DNA from 3 places in the Vallitalea guaymasensis genome. Region 2 is predicted to be linked to each of the others. Evidence: predicted binding sites of a transcription regulator. Region 2 holds the regulator's gene; each other region holds the start of a gene.
The links. The regulator Rex, encoded in region 2, represses fermentation and respiration genes when NADH is low (regulators of the CRP and FNR family bind a similar motif). The targets are predictions, from matches to a motif close to ATTGTTAANTANTTAACAAT.
Positions count from the first base shown of each region.

Region 1 (3,292 bases), 2.2 Mb from region 2:
CACGGCCTCTAAGTCCTGACTCTTTAACAACATTGATTACATCGCTAGGAGTCATTTCAGTTAATACTTTACCTAAAGCGTGATATCCATCACGTGCAATATATTCATCAATATTACTTGGATCTATAAATCCACAGTTTCTAAGTGCAATACGCATTTGTTTTTTATAGAAATCCATATTCTTAGAATCACTAACTTTTGCTTGTGTTTCAGGATCTTCAAATAATAATCTTCCTACTTTTCTACCTTTTACAATATGCTCTTTTACGATCTCTTCAGCATCTTCTGGTTGTACTTGAACATAGAATGTATTATCTGGCAATATTTTTACAACTGGACCTTTTTCACAGAAACCAAAACAACCAGTTTTTAGTACTTTAACCTCGCTGTCCATGTTGTTGATTTTTAGTTGTTCCTTTAGATTATCAACTATTTCCTCGGATTTTGCAGATATACATCCTGTACCTCCGCAAACCAATATATGCATTTTATAGTTAGACATCTTTTAAGCCTCCTAACTTTTTTTATTCAATAGTTTTATGAGTTACAGGGATTATTCCATCAATTAACTCGCCATTTTTAATATGTTTTTCAATAACCTCTTTTGCTCTTTCTATTGTTACATCACCATATACAACTGGTTCACTATTTGGCATAGTTAATTCAATTGTTGGTTCTGCATAACAATATCCCATACAACCAGTTTGTGTTACAACTACGTTGTTAATGCCTTCTTTTGCTAATTCATCAATTAGGAAATTCATTACTTCTCTAGCACCAGATGCAATACCACATGTAGCCATAGCAACTTTTATTTGTATTAAATTATCAATGTTTTCGCCTTTTTCTCTTAATTCTACATTTGATTGAACTTTTTCCTTGATTTTTTTAAGTTCATCAAAAGATTTAATCTTTGCCATTTTTTTTCCTCCTTTTTAAAATACAATTATTTGTATTCTGCAAGAATATCTTTGACCATATCTGGTGTTACACGACCATAGACTTTATCTTCAACCATAACAACTGGAGCAAGTCCACAAGCCCCTACACAACGGAGTGATTGTAGTGAAAATTTACCATCTGGTGTTGTTTCACCAACTTCAATATCTAATTCTTTTTTTAGTTCGTTCAAAACATCTTCAGCACCTCTAACATAACAAGCTGTACCCATACATATTGAAATGTTAAATTCACCTTTTGGAATCATTGTGAAATAAGAATAGAATGTAACTACTCCAAATACTTTTGCTGTTGATATTTTTAATTTTTTTCCTACAAATTTTTGAACTTCTTCTGGTAAATATCCAAAAATATCTTGTGCTTTATGTAAAACACGTATTAGTTCTCCTTTTGTAGTTGGCATTGCATCAATATACTGCTCCAATTCTTGGAACTTTTCATCTGTTAATGCTGAATTAGCTGCCATTTGCTTACCTCCTTATTATATAATGTAAATGATTAACAAATTATATTAATTTATTAATTATAAACCAAAGTTATATATTTAACACGAAAAGCTGCATTATTACCATTTTATGGGGTTAAATCATAAATATCATGTTTTTTCTACAAGTTTTACAAGTATTCAAGTATTCTTCAATTAAGATAACAAAATGGTAGGGATATTTAACCTTATTTAATAAAGTATAATGCTTATTAAACTTAAAAAGGAAAGTCTATTAAAATTCTCATGTTTAAATATGCAATAATGTGTTTAATTAATAACATTAGAAAATACATCAATCCAACACATTAGTATATATATAAATTGAACTGGAATTGTTATTATTACAACCATTAATGAATATTTATAAGTACTACGACTTTCCCTTAATAATATTAATTATTGTTAACAATTCACTTTATAAAATTAGTTCAAATTATTTTCTTATCTATTCATATTGTTTGAGTGCGTTAAATATTGATTCTATATTTTTTTCATTAACTTCTAATGAATTTTTTTTAATTCCAATATACCCTAATTCATGAGCATCTGAAGATTGTATTATATGATAGTCTTTGTATTTTTGTCTATAAGTATCTAAGTTAGAAAATCTAGAAATCTCGAGTATAGAAGTATTCAAATCGTCTGGTATAAATCCTATATTAGCTAATATACTATAACTTGGTCTATCAATGTGAGCAGGTATTGCTATTCCATTGTTGTCATGTATCAAATCTATAACTTCGTTTAATGACATTGCCACAGATGTTAGTAGAAGTTTGTCCAGTTCTTTTATAATGTCATCATTCTCATCCAAAACATATTGATGTCCAAAAACAGTAGATTTATTCTTGATATAAGGTAATTTACTATATAGTTTGCTTTGAACATTGTATACACTCTCAATGTCAGGGAACAATCCTACCACATGTATTTCTTCTTTTGTTTCTATCTCAATTCCTGGAACAACAATAATATCTTTCCCCTTAGCTACTTTAATTACTGCTTCGACATTTTCTGCAGAATTATGGTCAGTTATAGCTATGGCATCTAATTCATTAATCAAAGACATGTTCACAATGTTATTAGGTGTCATGCTATCTTCTCCGCAAGGCGAAAGAGCTGTATGAATATGAAAATCATAGTATAATTTCATAAATCCGCTCCAAATATAGTCTATATTTTTTGTTAATATTTTATCAATTTCGACAAACACACATCCCTGTTATTATAACAAAAATAGAAATAAATGTAAAGAAACTATATTCTACTATTGTTTTATATAACACTTTTTATTATACCATGAAAATAGAGTTTTTCAACAAAAAAACACAATATATTAAGTAAATTACTTCCATCTAAAATTAGTTCTTTTTACTTGTTCCATATTGTTTTTTTCCTTAAGAATATTATTTTTTAACTTTTTTATATTAAATATTGTGAAATAATTATTTTTAAAATTAATATCATATATGATTCAGCAAAATTAATTTTATTAATTTAGGTCTAGTAATCAGTTTTCTTTAATTAAATAACCGATTATACTAAATTATTTAATTTTAATAATTTTACTTATTTACGCAAAATAAAAACCGCTAATAATATATTGATTATGATACATATTATTAACGGTTGTATTAAATTATTTACTTAAAACTTTCTTCAGGAATTGACCAGTATAGGACTTTTTACATTTTACTACTTTTTCAGGTGTTCCTTTTGCTATAACCAAACCACCTTTGTCGCCACCTTCTGGTCCTAAATCTATAATATAATCTGCAGTTTTGATAACATCCAGGTTATGCTCAATTACAAGAACTGAATTTCCTCCATCAACTAAACGTTGTA
Region 1 covers NZ_CP058561.1:3,538,366-3,541,657, reverse strand. The annotation lists gene HYG85_RS15170 (NADH-ubiquinone oxidoreductase-F iron-sulfur binding region domain-containing protein) at 1-502, opposite strand, end outside; gene HYG85_RS15165 ((2Fe-2S) ferredoxin domain-containing protein) at 525-920, opposite strand; gene nuoE (NADH-quinone oxidoreductase subunit NuoE) at 947-1,426, opposite strand; gene HYG85_RS15155 (PHP domain-containing protein) at 1,893-2,600, opposite strand; gene uvrA (excinuclease ABC subunit UvrA) at 3,087-3,292, opposite strand, start outside.
Region 1: the regulator Rex is predicted to act here: its motif matches at 1,493-1,512, upstream of nuoE (NADH-quinone oxidoreductase subunit NuoE).

Region 2 (3,292 bases):
AATAGGAGTAAAATTTACAAACCCTGTTCCAAGAACCTTGGAGACTGCTTCTTTGACAGCAAAATTACCAGCTATTGTTTCACCTCTATAATTTTTAGTTTCAAATAATTTATTTTCGTTGGGTGTAAAATATTTTTCTAGGAATCTTTTATTTAGAATAACCTTTTCTATTCTACTGATTTCAATGATATCATTACCTATTCCTTTTATCATTTACTTCCTCCCAGATATTTTTTATCATATAATTCAATGACTTCATATCCTACCAGATCATGCATATAAGAATACATCTTATCATATTCTTCTTTCGCTTCCGTCTGTCTCACAGCTTTTTCTTTTAATTCTGCCCTAACTTTTTCAATCCATTCATTTAATTCATCTAATTCATTCTTGGTATCAAACATTCTCATATAACAATCTTGCATTGTATATTCTAATAATTCTTTGTTGGTCGTTTGAATTTCTTTTGGCATATTTTCCATTCTTGATTCCATCTTATCTATCTTGACCTTTATGTCATTGATATATTTCTTGCTTTTTTCCATTTCTCCAATGGCTTCATCATCTTCATCTTCAATGGCTTCTTTCATGTTATCCATTATATCAACCATCATTTTCTTTTTAAGCAAAGTATATTCTTTCAAATCATTAGTAAGTTGTCCTTGTTCACCAAGAAGCTTATTAAGTCTTTTTTCAAGTTCCACTATTTTTTTTGGTTTTTTATTATTTTTGAATAGTTCATGCCATCTATTATCCAATGTCAATATATGTACCTTTTTTTCTATATTAATTGGTTTCTCTATCTTTTGTTTTGAAAAAAACATGCTTTCACGTCCTCATTATTTATATATACTTAATTTATACCTACTTAGTAATATAATAAAAATTTTCTATATTAATTATATCGTAACAAATTATTATATTCTATAGCACAATATAATTAAAAGGTACCCATATATATGAGTACCTAATACTTCTAAGAATAGTTATTCATTCTTAAAAACATAAATTACAGACGCTTATTTATATTCTCTCTTTGATATTATATGATAGAGTCATTAGACTATCCAACAAATGTACATTTTCGACTATAACATTTTTATTGGATAATTTCAGGTCTATAGGGGCAAAATTCCATATTCCTTTTATACCATAACTAACTAAGTCATTAGCAACTTTTGGTGCTTTTTGCTTAGGTAATGTTAGAATTGCCAAGTCAATACTATTTTCTTTTATGAAACTTCCCATTTCATCTAAATCCTTAATCTCAATACCTCTTACAGTTATACCTATAAGTCTCGGGTTAACATCAAATAATCCTTTAACTTCAAAACCTCTTTTATCAAAATTAGTATAATTAGCAAGTGCTTGACCCAAGTTTCCTGCTCCAACAATAATTGTATTATATTTATTTTCAAGACCAAGTATCTTGCCTATAGCGTTATATAAATATTCAACATTATAGCCGTAACCTTGTTGACCAAAACCGCCAAAATTATTTAAATCTTGTCTTATTTGAGAAGCTGTTACACCCATTCTGTTACTCAATTCTTTAGAGGAAATCCTTACAACATCGTTTTCCAATAAGTCTCCTAAGTATCTGTAGTATTTTGGTAATCTTTTAATTACCGCTGTTGATATTTTCTTTTGTATCATATAATCAATCCCCAATCCTTGATACTATTTTGGAACTTTTATACAAATAATTATATATGGTTGTTAAATCTATGTCAAATAATCAAATGCTGATAAACCCTTATCGTTTATGTATTATCACAGTATAAATCATTAACACAAATCCTATATTTAGTAAATATAGTTAAAAACAATCAATTGTTTATTGTATACAATCTATATTTTATAAATTATACCATAAAACCCTGATATTTTACAGCTTTTTCTAGAAAATTATACTTATAAAAAATTTTAATATCCTAAATTTTATACATATTTAGGTTTCATAAACCCTGTATGTTTACTTCTAACATATAAAATGGATATAAAAAATTAATTCTATACCCTTTTTAATTGTTAAGTTCAATTATATATTCTTTAATTTACTTAACTCAATATTATTATCAACTTAATATTATTACCTATAAAAGTTCTTTTCCCAAATATTTATTAATAGCATCTTTAGTTTTTTTTGTATAGTTTGCATCAGTGTATAATATTCTTTGTATGGTTCTTTGAGATAAGTTGGATTCTTTCGCCAGATCCTTGATAGTTATTTTATTCTCAACCATATAATTTCCTAGTTCTTTTCTCTTTATCTCATCTTTTTTGTATTGTCTATTGTAAAAATAAGTAGTATTGACCTTAGAACTTATTTGTCCCAATTTTCTTTTACGTTGATAATCAAGGCATTTTTCACATTGCTTGACACCTCTAATAAGTGATTCTTGTGATAGAGGTTTACCACACCTTATACATTGTTTTCTCTCCACACGAGCTTTTCTCAATTTTTTCATATAACCTGCATTACGACTCAAGTCATCATCCCCTTTAGAAAAGTTCTTTTATCATATATATGTTGTCCCAAAGAAATTTATTCTTATGTATGAACAAAATATGTTACTTCTCGTTAGGCAAAGAACTATCACAATAGATATTTATATATTTACCAAAAACCTCTAATTTTAAACCCTTAAACTTTTCAAAACCAGTGATTAATGGTATCATAGTATGGTAATTTTAATATTTATAGGAGGCAACTATGATTTTATCATGTAAAAATATATGCAAAGCATTTGTAACACATACAGTACTGGACAATGTAAACTTCTGGCTGGAAAAAGGAGATAAAGCAGCTATAGTAGGTATTAATGGAGCCGGTAAATCAACGCTGTTCAAGATCATTACCAATGAATTAGAAGCAGATTCAGGACAAGTTATAATTAATAGTTTAACAAAACTTGGTTACCTATCCCAAAATAGTACTCTATCATCCGAAAAAACTATTTATGATGAAATGCTGTTAACATGCAAAGAAATAATTCAAATGGAAAATACTTTAAGAGAATACGAAGTAAAAATGTCTAAACTAGATAATGATAGCGAAGCCCTTGATTCACTTATGAAATCCTACTCAAATCTACAGCATACTTTTGAACTTAATAATGGGTATAGCTATAAAAGTAATATTAAAGGTGTGTTAAAAGGTCTAGGATTCAATGAAGAAGATTTCACCGCTAATATATCCACCTTATCAGGAGGACAAAAAACAAGGGTAGCCCTAGCAAAAATACTTCTAGAAAAACCTGATATATTACTATTGGACGAGCCAACCAAC
Region 2 covers NZ_CP058561.1:85,647-88,938, forward strand. The annotation lists gene acpS (holo-ACP synthase) at 1-213, opposite strand, end outside; gene HYG85_RS00415 (coiled-coil domain-containing protein) at 210-824, opposite strand; gene HYG85_RS00420 (redox-sensing transcriptional repressor Rex) at 1,024-1,656, opposite strand; gene HYG85_RS00425 (helix-turn-helix domain-containing protein) at 2,097-2,492, opposite strand; gene HYG85_RS00430 (ABC-F family ATP-binding cassette domain-containing protein) at 2,717-3,292, shown strand, end outside.

Region 3 (3,292 bases), 270 kb from region 2:
CACTAATGGAAATGCCTTGATTTCTTGGTACTCTCCATTACCCATTTTATCAATAAACACTTTATAAATTAAATACGTACCATTTACCCTAAAAGAAAATTGTGAGACTCTAGAAGGTGTGCACTCCCCTTCTAACCAAGGTCTATCAATACCTCCAAATTTAATCTTAATAATCTGTCCTTCTTTTAGACCATTATCCAGTGTTACAACAGCGATACGATTGCTGTCAACCCATCCTGTTATATGACTAAAAGCACTAGGAACTTTTTCTATTCTTACGTCAACCTTAATATCATCTTCTTCACCAACAGCATAGATATAATTAGGTTTCCAATAATCATAGGTTTGAAGATATTCCTCACTTCTTTGATGTTGATAAGCTGGAACAAGAATCTTGATACTTCCACCTTTTTCTATATTTTCTTTTGCCTTGAATTGTAATTCCCACTCTAATTCACCATTAACAACTATCTCATCACAGATATTAACTACTAATGTCCCTACTTCAGTATTAACTATATGCTCTCTCATAGCTCACTTGCTCCTTTACAATAATATTTATTTGAATACATTACTTTCATAATGAAAGTAAATTAATAAAAAAATAACCTCTCTTATCCTAATTAGATTTTAGCATAAAATATATATATTTTCAATATGAATAAATATATTAATTATATTACAATCATACAATTATACATTAAAAACTTTGTCCATAATAAGCGCAGTAGCACTATATTCTATCATCATTTTCTCTTTTGACCTGATTACCCAATCTATATCATTTAACTTAATGTCAAAAGCTAAATCTTTTACAAGGTTCTTCAAGATACTTAGTGCATCCTCATAGTAATCAAAAATCTCTCCCGATAAAACTACCACATCTGGATTAATTACGACCAATAGATTAGAAACAGCTATAGCTATTTTGTTAAGGGCATTATTTATTATATCGACACATATTTCATTCTTAACATTTGCCATTTTACATATATCAGTTAGTGAAGCATCTTTATCACCTTTTTTATCTCTATAAGCCTTTTCTATTGCCCCTTTGGAACAATAAGCTTCCAAATGACCTTTTTTGCCGCAATAGCATTCTTCACCATCAGGTTGAATTATCATATGACCAATCTTACCAGCAAGATTATTTTTACCTCTCACCAATTGATTGTTACATATAATACTACCTCCAACGCCTTCACCTAAGTAAATATATATCAGACTCTTTTTATTATTGCTTAGCTTATTATTAATCAGATATTCTCCGATTAAATCAGTATTGGTATTATTTTCAACCATTATTACACAATTATATCTTTCCTCTAAAAATCTCTTGATATCTACATCTTCAATGCCTTTCTTAAGTTTTAATATAGTCCCTGATTTATAATCTAATATACCTCTTGATGCAACACCAATGCCCAACACCTTGTCTTTATTAATCTGCGCATTATTAATAGATGCTGTTATTAGCTTATCCAACTCTTCCAATAAAACATCTGCATTATTTATTGCTACTATACTTAGAGTATCTTTGTAGATGATCTCTGACTTAAGATTAGTGATGCATATATATATACTACTCTTGGAAATATTGATACCTATTATATAGCTGGCATTTTTATTAACTATAAGACTTATTGGTTTTCTCCCTACATAAGTATCTTCTTTACCAACTTCCATAACTAAGTCTTCCTTAATTAGGCTTTCTACAATTCTAGAAACCGAGGGTGCTGATAATTTTAATGTCTTCTCTATGTCAGTTCTTGATATTGGTCCATCTTTCAATATCATCTTGAAAATCTTAATCTTATTTATTGATTTCATTTGAGATTTACCCTTTTTTTCAATCTTGAACAATAAAATCTCCTCCATAACAGTTTTATTAATTGATATAATATTATACAAAATATGAAAATTTTTCAATAGCATTGGATATTAAAAATAAAATAATGCTATAATTGGTTAATATTTTTTGTTAATTAATTAACAAAATCATTGACTTTTTTTTAATTTTTGTTAATATATATATGAACCTAATACAATAGACTTATGTATTAGCATATAAAAACAGTTAGATGAAAAACTCATATTAATTATATACCAAAATATTATATAATCAACAAATGTATATATATATCTTTATATTAATAACTAAAAATTTCATTAAATATATTTAACAAATTTTATAGGTAATACATAATTATTTTATTAAAAGGAGTGGTTAAAATGTTAACAATTAATATTTGTATAGGTAGTGCATGCCATTTAAAAGGGTCTTATTCAGTCATTTCAAAGCTCCAAGAATTAGTTAAAGATCAATCTTTAGAAGATAAAGTTGAAATAAAAGGTGCTTTTTGTCTTGGAAGATGCACCGAAGCAGTATCAGTCAAAGTAGACGATAAAATATATTCAGTCTGTCCAACTACAACTGAAGAATTTTTCAATAACGAAATCTTAACTAAGTTACCACAACAATAAGGGGGTTATTATTATGAAGATAATGGATTTTTTACCTGCTAATTGTAAAAATTGTTATAAGTGCGTAAGAAATTGCCACGTAAAAGCAATAAGAATAGTTGATGACCAAGCACAGATTATGGAAGACCATTGTATCGGTTGCGGACAATGTTTTGTAGTCTGTCCACAGAATGCCAGAAATATAAAAAGTGATTTAAGTGCTATAAAGAATTCTATACAAAGTACTAAAAAAATGGTTGTTACATTAGCACCCTCTTATAGTGGTATTTATAAAAAACCAAAAAAACTTATAGCTGCTCTAAGAGCACTTGGTTTTGAAGTAATAGAAGAAACAGCAATAGGTGCAGAAATAGTAAGTGACTTATATAAGGAATATATGGGTAATCATAATGATAAGAAGAACCTGATTACTTCATGTTGTCCATCAGTGAATTTATTGATACAACGTTACTATCCAGAATTACTCCCCTACCTGCTCCCTGTAGTATCCCCTATGATAGCCCATAGCATATTACTAAAAGAAAAATACGGTCAAAATTCATTTATTACTTTTGTAGGACCATGTATTTCTAAAAGATGTGAAGCTTTTGGTTACCAGGAAACTGGAGATATTGACGCTATTCTATCCTTTGAAGAATTAGATACTTGGTTACATGAAGAAGGAATAATACTAAATGACCTAGAAGACTCATACCTTGATTCATCAGCTTCCTCATATGGTCAGAGATATCCTCTAGAAGGTGGTATCTTAAAAGGAATTGAAGATGACATTACTAGAAATGGATATCGTTCAGTAAGTGTTACAGGT
Region 3 covers NZ_CP058561.1:356,640-359,931, forward strand. The annotation lists gene HYG85_RS01590 (DUF3604 domain-containing protein) at 1-531, opposite strand, end outside; gene HYG85_RS01595 (ROK family transcriptional regulator) at 694-1,863, opposite strand; gene HYG85_RS01600 ((2Fe-2S) ferredoxin domain-containing protein) at 2,233-2,484, shown strand; gene HYG85_RS01605 ([Fe-Fe] hydrogenase large subunit C-terminal domain-containing protein) at 2,498-3,292, shown strand, end outside.
Region 3: the regulator Rex is predicted to act here: its motif matches at 1,978-1,997, upstream of HYG85_RS01600 ((2Fe-2S) ferredoxin domain-containing protein).